3 regions of the Blautia wexlerae DSM 19850 genome follow, and region 3 is predicted to be linked to each of the others. Evidence: predicted binding sites of a transcription regulator. Region 3 holds the regulator's gene; each other region holds the start of a gene.
What was found. Region 3 encodes NrdR, which represses ribonucleotide reductase genes. Its sites were predicted from a motif close to CACAANATNTTGTG; they were not measured.
Positions count from the first base shown of each region.

Region 1: the regulator NrdR is predicted to act here: its motif matches at 1,680-1,693, upstream of nrdD (anaerobic ribonucleoside-triphosphate reductase).
Region 2: the regulator NrdR is predicted to act here: its motif matches at 4,387-4,400, upstream of NQ550_RS17220 (ribonucleoside triphosphate reductase).

Region 1 covers NZ_CP102267.1:3,687,867-3,693,696, forward strand. The annotation lists gene nrdD (anaerobic ribonucleoside-triphosphate reductase) at 1-1,663, opposite strand, end outside; gene NQ550_RS17125 (hypothetical protein) at 1,783-1,971, opposite strand; gene NQ550_RS17130 (hypothetical protein) at 1,992-2,780, opposite strand; gene asnA (aspartate--ammonia ligase) at 3,069-4,076, shown strand; gene NQ550_RS17140 (CBS domain-containing protein) at 4,185-4,610, shown strand; gene NQ550_RS17145 (bile acid:sodium symporter family protein) at 4,689-5,603, opposite strand; gene NQ550_RS17150 (amino acid ABC transporter ATP-binding protein) at 5,641-5,830, opposite strand, start outside.
Region 2 covers NZ_CP102267.1:3,704,410-3,710,239, forward strand. The annotation lists gene cysK (cysteine synthase A) at 1-676, opposite strand, end outside; gene NQ550_RS17210 (RrF2 family transcriptional regulator) at 768-1,202, opposite strand; gene NQ550_RS17215 (ACT domain-containing protein) at 1,368-1,796, opposite strand; gene NQ550_RS17220 (ribonucleoside triphosphate reductase) at 1,831-4,209, opposite strand; gene hflX (GTPase HflX) at 4,426-5,661, opposite strand; gene NQ550_RS17230 (tetratricopeptide repeat protein) at 5,686-5,830, opposite strand, start outside.
Region 3 covers NZ_CP102267.1:2,562,791-2,568,620, forward strand. The annotation lists gene NQ550_RS11805 (YqeG family HAD IIIA-type phosphatase) at 1-465, opposite strand, end outside; gene NQ550_RS11810 (citrate/2-methylcitrate synthase) at 560-1,921, opposite strand; gene gdhA (NADP-specific glutamate dehydrogenase) at 2,413-3,747, shown strand; gene nrdR (transcriptional regulator NrdR) at 3,884-4,333, opposite strand; gene NQ550_RS11825 (YlmC/YmxH family sporulation protein) at 4,614-4,868, shown strand; gene sigG (RNA polymerase sporulation sigma factor SigG) at 5,088-5,830, shown strand, end outside.

The DNA.
Region 1 (5,830 bases), 1.1 Mb from region 3:
CATAAATTGCATAAAGATAACCATCTTTCTCTTTAAATTCATTTACTTTCCTGTTGATATATTTCAGCACATCCAGTGCAAACTGCCCGTCTTCAGCAATGGATTTGCCATTGTAAAGTTCCTGGAGTTCATTTAATGCAGTGATTCCGAAGGATGCTGTCATTGGTTTCAGAATCTTGCCAATCTTTTCATTCGGTTTCAGATGTCCACCGTAAAATCCTCCCTCACAATATGCCAGCGGGTTGGTTGACGCACGCATCTGTCCCAGATAATCATAGGTACGGATATGCAGATTACGGATCATCTCAAGATAGAAATCCAGCACTTCGTAGAAATCCCTGCTCTCTGCTCTGGCTTTGGCAAGGATCATTGGAAGATGAAGGCTTACCGCACCGATGTTAAATCTTCCCACAAACACAGGAACATCCTTATCATCTGCCGGATACATACCGCCTCTCTCGTACCAGGGGCTTAAGAACGCACGACATCCCATAGGACTTATAACCTTTCCATACTGCTTGTACATACTGGAAATATATCCTTTTCCTGACATGGACAGCCAGTCCGGATACATAGTCTTGGCAGAACAGTCAACCCCTGCCTCAAATACATCCTCACTGATCTTGCCTTTTCCATGGATATTTTCATCATAAAGGAATACGATTTTCGGGAAGAGTACCGGTTTCTTGCGTCCTGCCTTACCCTGTCCGCCTTTATGCACTTCAAGAAGAGAAATACTTGCCATCTTCTCGAACTGCTTTATTCCAAGTCCAAGAGTTACAGTTACAAATGGATAATCCCCTCTGGAAGATCCGACTGTATTCAGCTTATACTCAATCCCCTGCCATCCCTGGTCAAAATCTCTGCGGACTTTGTCAAGCGCATACTCGATCGCACGTTCTTCACGTCCTGTCCAGCTCTCGTCAGAGTATTTCATAAATTCCTGGATATATTTATCGTAACTCTTCTGTGCATAAGGTGCAAGGATCTTGTCTACTTCCGGTACTGTGAATCCGCCATACTGCTGTGCAGCAGTGCTCAGGATAATATCACCCATAACATCAAACGCAGTATCCAGTGTCTTAGGCTCATTGTACCATACATTTCCCATCTCAAATCCGCCGCTGAGTACAGATGCCACATCAAAGAGACAGCAGTTCATGGTATCCAGACGTGCAGACTGGTCATGAATATAAATATAACCATCTTTACATGCCTGAAGTTCATTACGATTCATAAAAAATTTACGATAAAGCTCTTTGTTCAGTTCATTAAAGATCAGGCTTCGCTTTGTAGCTACAAGCGCACTGTCTGTATTGGCATTACTCTTATCACCAATATAACGGATTGCCTGACTCTTGGTATATACATCATCCATCATATGGATAAAGTCAAGTTTGTAATTTCTGTAATCGCGGTAGCTCTTAGCCACTGCCGGGTTCACTCTCTCAAGTGCTCCCTCTACGATGTTGTGCATCTCCTGGATCTCTATCTCATTCTTTCCCAGTGCCTCCGCATGTTCTTCCGCAAACTGGCAGATAAATTCCTTCTCTTTATCCGAAAATGTGTATAAAATTCTGGCTGCCGACTTATTTACTGCTGCTACGATCTTCTGTGAATTAAACTCTTCTCTCGTACCATCTTTCTTTATAACATATATCATACCTTTTGCTCCCATATACAATATATAGTATTTTTTCTTTCATTCACCACAATTCTCTCTATATGTGGTACGTTTAACAAGTATAGCACAGTCTCTGACAAAAAGAAAGGGGCAAAAAATTATTCGTCATATTGCTGAATTTGATACATGGCAAGATAATTATCTTGACCATCCAGAGATACCACAGATACCTCATCCCCGGCATGTAATTCTATTTTCTCCTCGTGGTCTGCTTCGTCAAATTTTACAGTTTCATCTTTTCCTGAAGAACTTCTGATTTCCAGAGCAACCTTCTCCCAGCCGGACACTATCCTGTATTCTCCCGGATCTATTGTAAAATCATACCCCTGGTCACTGGCATCTGTATCGCAATCTCTGATGCAGTATCATCCGTTCTGACAATATAATTCTCTCCGGTGAACATATACCAGTCCGGATTGCCCCTCTGTTCATCCTGTCCGTTCTTTACTGCACTGATAGTCTCAGACCAGTCATCTGTCCAGTTATTCTCATTACTTTCATTACTTTCATTATTTTCATTACTTTCATTATTCTTATTACTCTCATTTACTTCATCAGAACTGCTGTCATCAAAAATACTGTTGAGATCTATGTCAAACTCATCATAGATAAATTCTTCTATCCTGTATCCAATCGTATCCCAATTCTCTGCCATCTGACCTATTATTACCATCAGAATCAGCACAATGATCCAGAAAATTTTGCCTGCCTTGCCGCTCTTTTTCTTCTCACTTTTTGCTGTCTTTTTTCCGGTACTGTATGTACGGGCAGTCTGTGCGCTGTACGACTGACCTGATGTTTTCTTTGTCCCTGATGTTTGTATTCTTGAAGTTTGTACTTTTGTATTTTGCATTCTAATAGTCTGTGTTCTGGCAGACGAAGTTTTTGCAGCTTTGGGAACTGTTTTATTTCTGTCAGACAAAGGGATCTCGTTCTCTGCCATTGCTTTTTTCACCTTTGCCGAAGCATGACGATAGTGCTCTGAACGGTCTTCGTTCAGATGATACAGTTCCATATCATTTCTATATGGCATTCCACAATATTTACACCTGCCGTTTACAATTGGTCCATCACAGACCTGACACCTTTTTCCCATATATCTTCCCCCTGAGTTTTATATAAATTTAACGCTTCATTCATTTACACATTTATTTTAACATTTCGCCCCAATCTTGCAAAGCTGAAATTGTGTTACTGTTCGTTCTGTTCTCCGTAACCATAATATCCCGCGAGATACTTCCAAATGAACAGTAATAATTGTCAAACTACCATTTTCCTGTTATAATAGCGTGGGAAAAGATAATGGATATTCAGTAAACAACAATATTTTTTATCAGTTTGCCATAAAATATGCAAATACAGAAATTACAGGAGGAATCCACTCATGGAACAGATTAAAATTCCTGACGGGTATCAGTCATCTTTAAATCTTCACGATACCCAGATTGCCATTAAAACTGTGAAAGATTTCTTTCAGCAGACACTGGCTCAAAAACTGAATCTGCTGCGTGTTTCCGCTCCGGTATTCGTTAATCCGTCATCCGGTCTGAACGATAACTTAAACGGCGTGGAACGTCCGGTAAGCTTTGATATCAAAGGCCAGCCGGAGAATGCTGAGATCGTACACTCTCTCGCCAAATGGAAGAGATATGCATTACAGAAATATGGCTTTGCTCATGGTGAAGGACTTTACACAGACATGATCGCGATCAGAAGAGACGAAGATCTGGACAATATCCACTCCGTATACGTAGATCAGTGGGACTGGGAAAAGATCATCAGCAAGGAAGAACGCAACATGGACACACTTGTTTCCACAGTACGTGCTATCTACAGCGTTCTCCGCAAGACCGAAAAATACATGGCTGTTCAGTACGATTACATCGAAGAAATCCTTCCGAGAGAGATTGCATTTGTCAGCACTCAGGAACTGGTCGACATGTATCCTGATCTCACTCCAAAGGAACGTGAATACAAGATTGTCAAGGAAAAAGGTGCCGTATTCCTTATGCAGGTCGGCAAAACCTTAACCAACGGAGAACGTCATGACGGACGTGCACCGGACTACGATGACTGGGAATTAAACGGCGATATCCTTGTTTATTATCCTGTTCTCGACATTGCTCTGGAGCTTTCTTCCATGGGTATCCGCGTTGACGAGGATGCGCTTGACAGACAGCTTACCATCGCAGGATGTGATGACAGACGCGAGCTTCCTTTCCAGAAAGCAATCTTTAACAAAGAACTTCCATATACTATCGGCGGCGGCATCGGCCAGTCCCGTATCTGTATGTTCTTCCTCAGAAAAGCACACATCGGTGAAGTACATGCTTCCCTGTGGCCGGAAGAAGTAATGAAAGAAGCAGCAGCAAAAGGAGTACAGCTTCTGTAAAAAAGCCGTAAACCTGGAATACTCAGAGATCACAGACACACAGATGTGTAAATACACAATGTATATCTGAGTGCCTTATCAGACAAATGTAACGGGGCGAATACAACAGTGAATATTTTATTTTTTTTAACACCTAAAAGTGATGTAGCATATATATTTGAAAATGAGACTCTTCGTCAGACTCTTGAGAAAATGGAACACAGAAAATTTTCCTGCATTCCGCTTCTGAGTCTGGACGGGAAATATAAAGGAAGTATTTCCGAGGGTGATCTTCTCTGGGGAATGAAAACCTTAAATGTTCCCGGACTGAAAGAAGCAGAGAGCATTTCCATTATGGCAATCCCGCGAAGAGCAACATATAAGGCAGTTCACGCAGATTCTGACATGGAGGATCTGCTGGACAAGGCAATCAACCAGAATTATGTTCCGGTTGTAGATGATCAGGGATACTTTATCGGCATCATCACCCGTAAAGAGATCATCAAATACTGCTACAAAGAACTGAAGAAATATATAAAAGCTTCAGATTCATAAAAAGAGCTGCCGCATTGCAATTTTTCAATTGCTAATGCGGCAGTTCTTTTTATATTCTTTATAACGCCTCAGCAGACCTCAACAAAATTCCTGTTTTTCCTTTTTCTGTGCCAGAAGCTTTCCGAACAATGCTGCCAACACCTGCTGAAACAGAGTTCCGATCATTACCGGAAACATAACTTCCCCCGGAAAATATGCAGCTGCGATCACCGCTCCTGCGCTGATATTGCGCATCCCGGTTCCATACATCATGGAAACCGCCGTACTGCGATCCTTTCGGAAGATATACGCCACAAACCAGCCGAGTGCATATCCGGAAGCAGCCAGGACAAGGATTGCCAGTGCAACCTTCACCCTCTGCATATTCATATCCCGGATATATGGTGCTACTTTGGAAGAATTGGACGTTACCACAAATATCAGTGCCAGCTTTGAAAAAGGCGCTAGCTTTCCCGGCCATGTTTCCATTACTTTTCCATCTGTGATCTGATTTAATACCATCGCAACAACAGCAGGAAGCGCAACCATAAATATCAGTTCCCGCATCATCCTGGCAGGATCTATGGTCACCGCAGAGCCCAGCAGGATCTTCAGCGTAGCCGGGATCAGAAAAGGTGCCAGTACCGTATCCAGCACTACCAGAGACAACGACAGAGGACTGTTTCCATCATAAATCGTCACCCACATCAGACTTACCACTGCAGTGGGAACTGCAAACTCCAGTACCATTCCGGTGATCAGCTCCATGTTATTTCCAAAGAAAAGATGGCCTGCCCCGCAGGATGCTGTCGGGATTACCACATGGACCAGAAGCATGATAATAAGCAGTGAGCCCGGATGTCGGAATACATTTGCCACATCTTTAAATCTTGACTTCAACGCCCCGGCAAATGTCATAAATGCAAATACGGCCGGCACATAAGGCAGACCGCATTTGGCAATATCAGGAAAGCACACCCCCAGCAACAGACAGGTCGGTGTCACCAGGGCCATCCATTTTTCTATAAAACTGTTAAATTTTCTCAGCATCTTATAAAACCTTTGAAAGGAAGTCTTTCAGTCTAGGATTCTTCGGATTCGCGAAAAATTCTTTCGGAGTATTCTCTTCCTGTATCTTACCGTCATCAATAAAAAGAACTCTTGTTGCCACTTCTCTTGCAAATCCCATCTCATGAGTAACTACAACCATGGTCATACCTGACTGCGCAAGTTCTTTCATC
Region 2 (5,830 bases), 1.1 Mb from region 3:
TTCCCTGAATCTTATGCGGACCGCTCTTTCCCTGAGAAAGTACAGGGGAAGTTGCAGGCTCTACTGCCACTACTTTCACGTCAGGATTCTGGGATTTCAGATATTCACCAACACCGGTGATCGTTCCGCCTGTACCAACACCTGCCACAAAAACATCTACCTGTCCGTCTGTGTCTCTCCAGATTTCCGGACCTGTGGTCTTTTTGTGGATCGCAGGATTTGCAGGGTTATCAAACTGTCCCGGAATAAAACTGTTCTCATATTCCTTCGCAAGTTCGTTTGCTTTGGCGATTGCGCCATTCATACCTTTTGTTCCATCTGTCAATACGATTTCTGCACCGTATGCTTTCAGAATATTCCTTCTCTCAACACTCATTGTCTCAGGCATCGTAAGTATCACTCTATATCCTTTGATTGCAGCAAGAGAAGCAAGACCGATTCCGGTGTTACCTGATGTAGGCTCGATGATCACTGCGCCAGGCTTTAGAACGCCTCTCTCTTCAGCGTCTTCGATCATACTCAGGGCGATACGGTCTTTGGCACTTCCTGCCGGGTTAAAATACTCAAGCTTCACAAGTATTCTCGCTTCCAGCCCAAGCTCTTTTTCAAGATTTCCAACCTCAAGGAGAGGAGTATTTCCAACCAGTTCCGCTGCATTTTTATAGATTTTTGCCATGAGTTCGTCCTCCTTATTTCATACTAAGTATATATGAATTATATGTTATATACATAATATTCTATAAATCCACTGTTGTCAAGAGGGAAAATCAAATTACATAATCATTTCCCATCTCTTCATACCAGTCTTTAAGATCCTGCAATGTAACCTTATCCAGTACTCCCTCAATAGCTTCATCAAGCATCTTCCAGAGACGGAGTGTGACGCATTCCCCGGCTCTGCTGCACTGATTCGGTTCGTCCTCCAGGCAGGCTACCGGCTTCATGCTGCCTTCTGTCAGTCTCAGAATAGTTCCCACCGTATATGTTTCCGGCTCTCTGGCAAGCATATAACCGCCCTGTGCCCCTCTCAGGCTCTTTACATATCCTGCCTTCTTTAATGATGAAATAATCTGTTCCAGATATTTTTCTGAAATATTTTCCCTTGCAGAAATATCTTTGATCTTGACCAGTTCTCCTGTATTATGAACTGCAAGATCAAGCATAAGTCTCAGAGCATATCTTCCTTTTGTAGAAATCTGCATTTTTCAAAACCTCCTGATTAAATTTCGTCGGATTATCATTGTTTTCTTTTATTATATAGTATTCCTAGTCATATAGTCAAGATATATTCAACTTTCCTATATGAATATACAAAAAATCACAGAACCATCCCCAGTCCTGTGATTCTCTCACTGTCTTATACAGTATTATTTCTCCAGTTCTTCTGCTGAAGTAAATACATTAAATCCATTATTCTTAAGAATGCATTCTGTCACTGCACCATCCTCCGTCTGAAGAATTACTACAGGTCTGAGATCTTTTCTGTGGAAAGAAGTATAAATATAGTCAAGACTTACATTACTGTCTGATGCTACTTTCAGGAGTTCATCCAGACCGCCTGCCTGATCTTTCATATCAACTACGATCGCCTGTGTAATACGATTCATATATCCACTCCTGTTTAAAACAATTTCCGCTTTATCCGGATCGTTGCAGATCATACGGAAGATTGCAAACTCCGGTGCATCGAAGCATGCAAATCCATAAATATTAATCCCGTTATCTGCAAGTATCCCTGTCACTCTTTTCAGACTTCCTGCTTTATTTTCCACAAATACAACATTCTGTTTGATCATCTCTTTTATCCTCCGGTCAACTCTCTCAGTATCTTTATAATCCCTCATCCACATATTTCTTAATATTGGATGTATTTACATATTTCGTCATATGCTCACCGTCTGTGATCACCAGAGTCGGAGCCTGCATAATTCCAAACTCCTTCACCATCTCCGGATTCTTCTCCGCATCAATAATCTCGAACTCCCTGCCTTCCAGTATCTTCTTCGCCACTCTGCAGTTCGGACAAGTACTGGTTGTAAACAGGTATTTATGTGATGCCACAGGTTCTATCTTCACATCATCCTTAGTCACAGTAACTACACTGGCATGAACCGGCTGTATTTTTCTGATATCTGAATGCATCACATCATAAAGCGTACGGTTCTTATACTCCTGTGCTTTACCGTCATTCCAGTTCTGTACAGGTCTGTAATATCCTGTGATACGACTGTAAACCTCCGCCTTCTTACCACATTTCGGACAAGTGAAATGCTCTCCGCTGATGTAGCCATGTTCCTTACATACAGAATAGGTCGGCGAAATCGTATAATACGGCAGTTTATAATTCTCTGCGATCTTACGTACCAGTGCTGCTGCTGCTTTCCAGTCAGGAAGCTTCTCACCGATAAATGCATGGAATACAGTACCTGATGTATAAAGCGTCTGCAGATCATCCTGAATATCCAGTGCATCAAAAATATCTGTGGTATATTCAACCGGAAGATGAGAACTGTTTGTATAATAAGGAGTATCCCCTTCCTTGCCTGCAGTCTTAATATCCGGCCAGCGTTTTCTGTCGTGTTTGGCCAGACGATAGGCAGTAGATTCAGCAGGAGTTGCCTCAAGATTAAACAGTTCTCCTTCGTACTTCTCCTGATAATCGGACAGACGTTCCCGCATATGAAGAAGAACTTCTTTTGTAAATCTCTGCGTACGCTCATCAGACATATCTTTTCCCAGCCAGCGGGCATTCAGACCAACCTCGTTCATTCCCACCAGTCCAATGGTAGAGAAATGATTGGAAAAGCTTCCAAGATATCTCTTTGTATAAGGATATAATCCCTCATCCAGCAGCTTACCAATTACTTCACGTTTAATATGCAGAGAACGTGCGGAAATATCCATTAAGCGATCCAGACGATTGTAAAACTCTTCCGGTGTCTTGGAAAGATATGCGATACGCGGCATATTTATAGTTACTACCCCCACAGAACCGGTACTCTCTCCTGATCCGAAGAAACCACCGCTCTTCTTGCGGAGTTCTCTCAGATCCAGACGCAGACGGCAGCACATACTGCGGATATCACTTGGTTTCATATCACTGTTAATATAGTTTGAGAAATACGGTGTTCCATATTTGGATGTCATCTCAAAAAGAAGGCGGTTATTCTCTGTATCAGACCAGTCAAACTCATTTGTTATGGAATAGGTCGGAATAGGATACTGGAACCCGCGTCCGTTGGCATCCCCCTCGATCATGGTCTCAATAAATGCCTTATTGATCATATCCATCTCTTTTTTGCAGTCTTTGTACTTGAAATCCATATTCTTTCCGCCTACGATAGCCGGAAGCTCTGCAAGATCATCCGGTACTGTCCAGTCCAGCGTAATGTTGGAGAAAGGTGCCTGTGTTCCCCATCTGCTTGGGGTATTGACTCCATAAATAAAAGACTCAATACATTTCTTCACTTCCGGATAGCTTAAATTATCTGCCTTGACAAAAGGTGCTAGATAAGTATCAAAGGATGAGAAAGCCTGCGCTCCGGCCCATTCATTCTGCATAATCCCAAGAAAGTTTACCATCTGATTGCAGAGAACACTCAGATGCTTTGCAGGTGAAGATGTGATCTTGCCTTCAATGCCGCCAAGTCCCTCCTGGATCAGCTGTTTCAGTGACCATCCTGCACAATATCCGGTCAGCATGGACAAGTCATGAATATGAATATCTGCATTTCTGTGTGCATCTGCGATTTCATTGTCATAAATCTCAGACAGCCAGTAATTTGCAGTAACTGCACCGGAGTTGCTTAAGATCAGACCTCCAACTGAATAAGTAACTGTGGAGTTCTCCTTTACACGCCAGTCCTCAACCTTCACATAACTGTTTACGATTTCTTTGTAATCCAGGATCGTTGACTTCATGTTGCGAACCTTTTCCCTCTGCTTGCGGTAAAGAATGTAGGCTTTTGCCACATCTGCATATCCGGCCTGGATCAGCACATTCTCCACACTGTCCTGAATTTCTTCTACTGTAATCTTATTATCTGTAATCTTTTTCTGAAAATCAGAAGTAACACGCAGCCCTAAGAGATCAATCATCTCTTCGCTATAATTTTTCTCTTTTGCATCAAAGGCTTTATGGATAGCCGCTGTGATCTTGCCTATTTTAAACTCATCCACTTCGCCATCACGTTTTTCTACCTGAAACATATCTAATGCCCCCATTTTCTCTTGTTAATCTGTTTCTCCTGCATATTCTTACCGGAGATATTTCTGTCGTTACTGTCCACTTTGCTCTGAGTAACACTGTAGGTTCATTGTATCAGAGTATCACCGGTTCGTCAACACGCAAAAATACCACATAATGTTCCTCATTTTCGCAAAAGGCACAATATATGGTATTTTCTTATTTTTCAAAATATTTTTTTATACAACTCTGGCGTAGATTTCTTTCGGCACCCTTGCCTTCACAGCAATCCCTTCCTCTGTGTATTCCTCTGAGATAAGCTGCCCATATTCGCGGATCAGCTGGATTTTTCCTGCTTCCTGATAAGGGAAAAGGCGCTCCACATAAATCTGTTCTTCAGCAAGAAGCTTCTCCAGAAGATCATTCAGATCTGCAAGACCCTCGCCTGTCTTTGCAGAGACCTTCAGCGTATAGTCTGATTTAAAATCTCGCAGTACGCATGCCCCCGGCGCATCCTGCTTATTAAAGAGTGTGATGATCTTCTTTCCCATCACTCCCAGTTCTTTTAATGTCTCATATACCACATGCATCTGCATCTCTGCCTGCGGATTGGAAGAATCTACCACATGGATAATATAATCTGCATATTTGGCCTCTTCCAATGTGCTCTTGAATGCTTCGACCAGATGATGCGGAAGCTTATGGATAAATCCAACCGTATCTGTGAGAAGAATCTGCTGTCCGTCCTTCAAATTTAAAAGTCTGGTAGTTGGATCCAGTGTAGCAAACAGTTTATCCTCTGATAAAACCTCTGAGCCTGTCAGTGTGTTCAGCAGCGTAGATTTTCCCGCATTTGTATATCCTACGATCGCAGCAGTCTTCATATTGCCTCTGGCCCGGCTGGAACGGATCAGTTCCCTGTGTTTCTCCACCTGGGATAATTCCTGCTTCAAAGCAGAGATCCTTGTACGGATAAGACGACGGTCTGTCTCCAGCTTTTTCTCTCCCGGACCTCTGGTTCCGATTCCACCTCCCAGACGGGAAAGAGATTCCCTGAGACCGACCAGACGGGCAGATCTGTAACGAAGCTGTGCAAGCTCTACCTGTATTTTACCCTCACTGGTTATAGCTCTCGCTGCAAAAATGTCCAGAATCAATAATGTCCTGTCCATCACCTTACAGTCCAGTTCCCGCTCCAGATTATTCAGCTGTGCAGGAGAAAGTTCGTCATCACAGATAATTCCGGTTGCATCCATAGCATATACCAGTGCACGTACTTCCTCTATCTTTCCTTTTCCAATATAAGTTCCGGGATGCACAGACTCACGATTCTGAATGATTCTTCCCACTGTAACAGCTCCCGCAGTTGATGCAAGCTCCTTCAGTTCATCCAGGGATTCTTCCACATTATCATGATCATCCGTCTGCACTCCCACAAGAACCACCCGTTCTTCAAGCTTTCCAAATTCTTCCATAAATTCTCCTCAGTCAGATAGATATTACACACGCGTTTTAAGAAATGCAAGTTCCTTCTTAACAGTTTTATCTTCCGGGTATAATTCCAGATATTCCTGTGCTTTCTGCAAAGCAGTCTGAAAATCCAGTTTCTTCTCATAGACTACGATCTCATTAAACAGCAGACTC
Region 3 (5,830 bases):
AATTCTTTCAAGATATCGTTTCAATACGATCTGAATCTCTTCTTTCGGATTGAGTGGTTTCACCAGAATATTCCGGATTCCTGTGCGTTTCGCACCATATATATCAGTAAAGAGCTGATCTCCTATAAAAACTGTATTACTTCTGTCTGTCCCAAGAAGTTCCATTGCCCTGATATAATTTTTTGTTGAAGGCTTGTGTGCATTCTCGATAAACTGCGCTCCTATCGCATCATTAAAAGAAGAAACTCTCTCGTACTGGTTGTTTGACAGAAAACAGCATTTAAATCCAAGTTCCTTCAAATGTGCAAACAGCGCACATGCTCTCTCATCTGCCGGTGCACCATGAGGTACCAGAGTATTATCTATATCAAACAGAAGTCCTCTGTATCCCTGCGCATACAGATCATCGAAGTTTATCACATAGGTCGAATCCAGATATTCATCCGGAAAAAAGCAATTAAACATCCGTAGTCATTTCCTTTATTTATATTTTTCTGAAAACAAGATCAGCGATAAGTGTCTGACAGTACGCTGTCCCCGAAATACTGAATCATTATGATCAGCGTTCATTAAGAGGAACATATACTGCCGGTTCCAGAACATTCTTATATGCCGGACGGATGATCTTATCTGCATTAATGAGCTCTTCCATACGGTGCGCACTCCATCCTACGATACGTGCAACTGCAAACATCGGTGTATATAATTCCAGTGGCAGATCCAGCATACTGTACACAAAACCGCTGTAAAAGTCTACATTGGCGCTTACACCTTTATAAATACGACGCTCTTCTGCAATTACTTCAGGTGCCAGACGTTCCACCATAGAATACAGGGCATAATCTTTCATTCTGCCTTTTTCCCTTGCCAGAGTTTCCACATATGCCTTGAAAACTTCAGCTCGCGGATCAGACACTGAATAAATCGCATGTCCCATTCCATAGATCAGTCCTTTCCGGTCAAATGCCTCTTTATGAAGAAGTCTCTTCAGATATGTCCGGACCTCGTCTTCATCCTTCCAGTCCTTAACTTCCTTCTTCATATCATCAAACATCCTGACAACTTTAATGTTGGCACCGCCATGCTTTGGTCCCTTTAATGAGCCAAGTGCTGCGGCAATCGCAGAATATGTATCAGTTCCTGATGAAGAAACCACATGAGTTGTGAATGTAGAGTTATTACCTCCGCCATGTTCCATATGAAGGATAAGCGCAATATCCAGGATCTTTGCCTCCAGATGTGAATACTTCTTATCCGGGCGAAGCATTCTCAGAATGTTCTCTGCTGTGGTAAGTTCTTTCTTCGGATTATGGATATAGAGACTTTTATCTTTAATATAATGGTTATAAGCCTGATATCCATAAACAGATAAAAGCGGAAATACACTGATCAGATTCAGACACTGTCTGAGCACATTCGGCAATGATGTATCGTCAGGGTTGGTATCATAAGAATATAAAGTAAGCACACTTCTGGAAAGCCCGTTCATGATATCCTTGCTCGGAGCCTTCATTATAACATCACGCACAAAATTTGTAGGAAGTGACCGCTGATTTGCCAGAAGCTGTGTAAAATCTGCAAGCTGTTTCTTATCCGGAAGACTGCCAAATAATAAAAGATAGGTAACTTCTTCAAATCCATATCTGTCATCTTCGATAAATCCCCTGGTAAGATCTTTGATATCATATCCTCTGTAGGAAAGACTTCCAGCACATGGAACTTCTTTGCCATCAACAATCTTTGTGGCTTTCACATTAGAAACCTGAGTCAGGCCTGCAAGAACCCCTTTTCCATTAATATCACGAAGACCTCTCTTCACATCATATTTTGCATACAGAGAAAGATCCAGACTTGTATGTTCCTTGCAAACCTCCGTCAGATTTTCAATTTCAGGTGTTACTTTGGTTTTAAATCCCGCCATGTAATAAATCTCCTTTCTTCACAATTCTCTCGATAATGATTCCCTCCTCGTTTCTGTCATCGCAACAATTTGTAGATGCACATCTCTGTAAATATTATAGCATTTTTTTCTCTTTCGGTCTACATCTTATATATTCTGTTTCTGAATAGAAAAAATCAGATTACCGCTTACTGTTCACGCACTACTGTCCTGCGAGCGTTTTTTAACTTCCATTTGCAGTTTCTTACGGATACATGGCAATATAAGAACCGAAACGTACAGTGCGAATTTACGCAGTTTTTATAAATATACTGTATTTTTTAGAAATTGCTATAAATTGTATGGATGATTTTTAACATTTTCTCATACTTGGCGCCATTTCGCAAGTACAAATTTTGTTCAAAAAATTTTCATAAAAAAATTTTCATTTGGCTCTTTCCATTTGTAACACTTTAGTGTATAATAACGTCGATTTAAAAAATAATTATACGATGGACGAGGAGGAAATCATAATGTCTTATACTGAAGAAGTATACGAAAGAGTCGTAGCACAGAATCCAAATGAGCCTGAATTCCATCAGGCAGTAAAGGAAGTTTTAGACTCCCTTAAAGTCGTAATCGACAAAAATGAAGAGAAATACCGCAAGCTTTCCATTCTGGAACGTCTTGTTGAGCCTGAAAGAATCATCTCTTTCCGAGTTCCGTGGGTAGACGATAAAGGTGTTGTACAGGTAAACAAAGGTTATCGTGTACAGTTCAACAGTGCGATCGGACCATACAAAGGTGGTTTAAGATTCCATCCGTCAGTAAACCAGGGAATCCTTAAATTTTTAGGTTTCGAACAGATTTTCAAGAACTCCCTTACAGGTCTTCCGATCGGTGGCGGTAAAGGTGGTTCAAACTTTGATCCTAAAGGAAAATCTGACAGAGAAGTTATGGCATTCTGCCAGAGCTTTATGACAGAACTTTCCAAATATATCGGTGCTGACATGGACGTTCCTGCAGGTGATATCGGTGTAGGCGGACGTGAGATTGGTTATCTGTACGGACAGTACAAGAGAAACCGCGGATTATACGAGGGTGTTCTCACAGGTAAAGGTCTTTCCTACGGTGGATCTTTGATCCGTACACAGGCTACAGGATATGGTCTTGTATATATGCTGAACGAAATGGTTAAAGCTAAAAACGACACAATCTCCGGTAAAACTCTCATCGTAACAGGTTCCGGTAATGTTGCCATCTACGCAGTAGAGAAAGCTGCCGAACTTGGCGGTAAAGTTGTTGCTATGTGCGACTCCAACGGATATATCTATGATCCGGAAGGAATCAAACTTGACATAGTTAAAGATATCAAAGAAGTAAAACGTGGACGTATCAAAGAATACGCAGATCGCGTAGAAGGCGCTACTTATACAGAAGGAAAAGGTATCTGGAACATCAAATGTGATATCTATCTTCCATGCGCAACTCAGAATGAACTTGACCTTGATGCTGTTAAGATCCTTATTGCAAACGGATGCAAATATGTTGCAGAAGGTGCAAATATGCCTACTACCCGCGAGGCAACTGATTACCTTATGGCAAACGGTGTAATATTTATGCCTGGTAAAGCAGCTAATGCCGGTGGTGTTGCTACTTCCGCACTTGAAATGTGCCAGAACTCTGCAAGACTTTCCTGGACAGCAGAAGAGGTTGATACAAAACTTCATCAGATCATGGTTGATATCTTCCATAAAGTTGATGATGCTTCCAAGCGTTATGATATGGAAGGCAACTATGTTGCAGGCGCTAATATCGCAGGCTTCGAGAAAGTTGTAGATGCTATGATCGCTCAGGGTATTGTTTAATTTATTTTAGTTAATTACCCCCATAAAAATACACATAAAGAGCCGGCGGGATATTATTCTCGTCGGCTCTTTATATTTGCCCGTAAATCCTTTCACACAGAGCATTCATACATTACTGTTCACACAAAACTCTTATTTAATTCATAAACTTCTTCAGCTCGTCCATAAAAGTACTGACATCTTTAAATTCTCTGTATACAGACGCAAAACGTACATAAGCAACTGCATCCAGATCTTTCAAATGTTCCATAACGATCTCACCAATTCTGGTGCTGGAAATCTCTTTCTCTTCGGTATTAAAGATTTCTCCCTCTATGGCATCCATCATCTCTTCAATCTTATCTATGGATATTGGTCTTTTATAGCAGGCTCTCAGAATTCCCGACTGAATTTTACTGCGATTATACTGTTCTCTGTTCTGATCTTTTTTGATCACAGTAAGCGGAATACTTTCCACCTTTTCATATGTGGTAAATCTCCTTCCGCAGGCATCACACAAACGACGGCGACGGATAGAATTGGTATCTTCTACCGGTCTGGAATCAACTACTCTCGTATTATCCTGATTACAAAATGGACACTTCATATGACGTCCCCCTTTAATTCGTATTACTGTTTTCTGCTTATGTACTATATACTTGATTCGGTTAAACGGCTACAAATACGTTACTGTTCACTTCATTCTCAGTAACACAAATACAAACAGTTATATATAGTTTTATTATACTGTATTTCTATTTAAGGTGTCAATAAAAGGACTTGCATAAATTTTTGCAAAAATACATAAATTGTTATCAAACGCATATCAGATTCTGAAAGCATTGGCACGACAGTCTGATTTTAACCGGAAGGACTGTATCTGATTTATGAAAATCTGTGAATTAAAGCAAAAAGAAGTAATTAATATCTGTACCTGCCGCAGTCTCGGATGTCCCATTGATGCGGAATTTGACTGCAAAAGCAGTCAACTCACTGCCCTTATACTTCCAGGCCCCGGAAGATTCTGCTGCCTGTTCGGACGTGATAATGAATATATCATTCCTTGGGAATGTATCAGCCAGATCGGGGACGATATCATCCTTGTGAAAATAGACGAAGAAAAATGTTTCCATAAAGGCTGATATTTCACCGCAGAGAATTGTCAAGGACCTATATTTTTTATATTTTCCCGGTCAAAGTATAAATCCACTGCTATATGAGAATCATTCTTACTGAAGTATATGACAACTATTCGGCAGCCACTGTCCTTTTTTTATTTCCTGAAATGATTTCGGAGGATCCTGGCTCATATCTGCGAATAGTCGGTTTACATCCAGAGATAATAAGGAGGATTCAATAAGATGGCACTGAACAAAGTTGAAATCTGCGGAGTCAATACGTCGAAACTTCCTGTTCTTACAGCAGAAGAAAAAGCGGAACTGTTCAGACGGATCAAAAACGGCGATGAACAGGCACGTGAATTGTACATTAAAGGAAATCTACGTCTTGTTCTCAGCGTAATACGACGATTTCAGAACAGCAGCGAAAATGCCGATGACCTTTTTCAGATCGGATGTATTGGTCTGATCAAGGCCATTGACAACTTTGATACCACTTTACAGGTAAAATTTTCCACTTATGCAGTTCCAATGATCATAGGCGAAATCAGGCGATATCTCAGGGATAACAACAGTATCCGTGTCAGCCGTTCTCTTCGTGATATTGCATACAAAGCAATCTATACCCGCGAAAATTATATGAAGCAGCACCTGAAAGAACCTACAGTTACCGAAATTGCACAGGAAATTGGTATCGAAAAAGAAATGATCGTATATGCCCTTGATGCTATCCAAAATCCTGTGAGTCTCTTTGAACCGGTCTATACAGAAGGCGGTGATACTCTTTATGTCATGGATCAGATCAGTGACAAAAAAAACAAAGAAGAACGCTGGATTGAAAATCTTGCTCTCCGCGAAGCTATGCAGAGACTAAATAGCCGCGAAAAGCATATTATAGAACTGCGCTTCTACGAAGGAAAGACGCAGATGGAAGTAGCTCAGGAAATCGGCATCTCCCAGGCACAGGTCAGTCGTCTCGAAAAAAA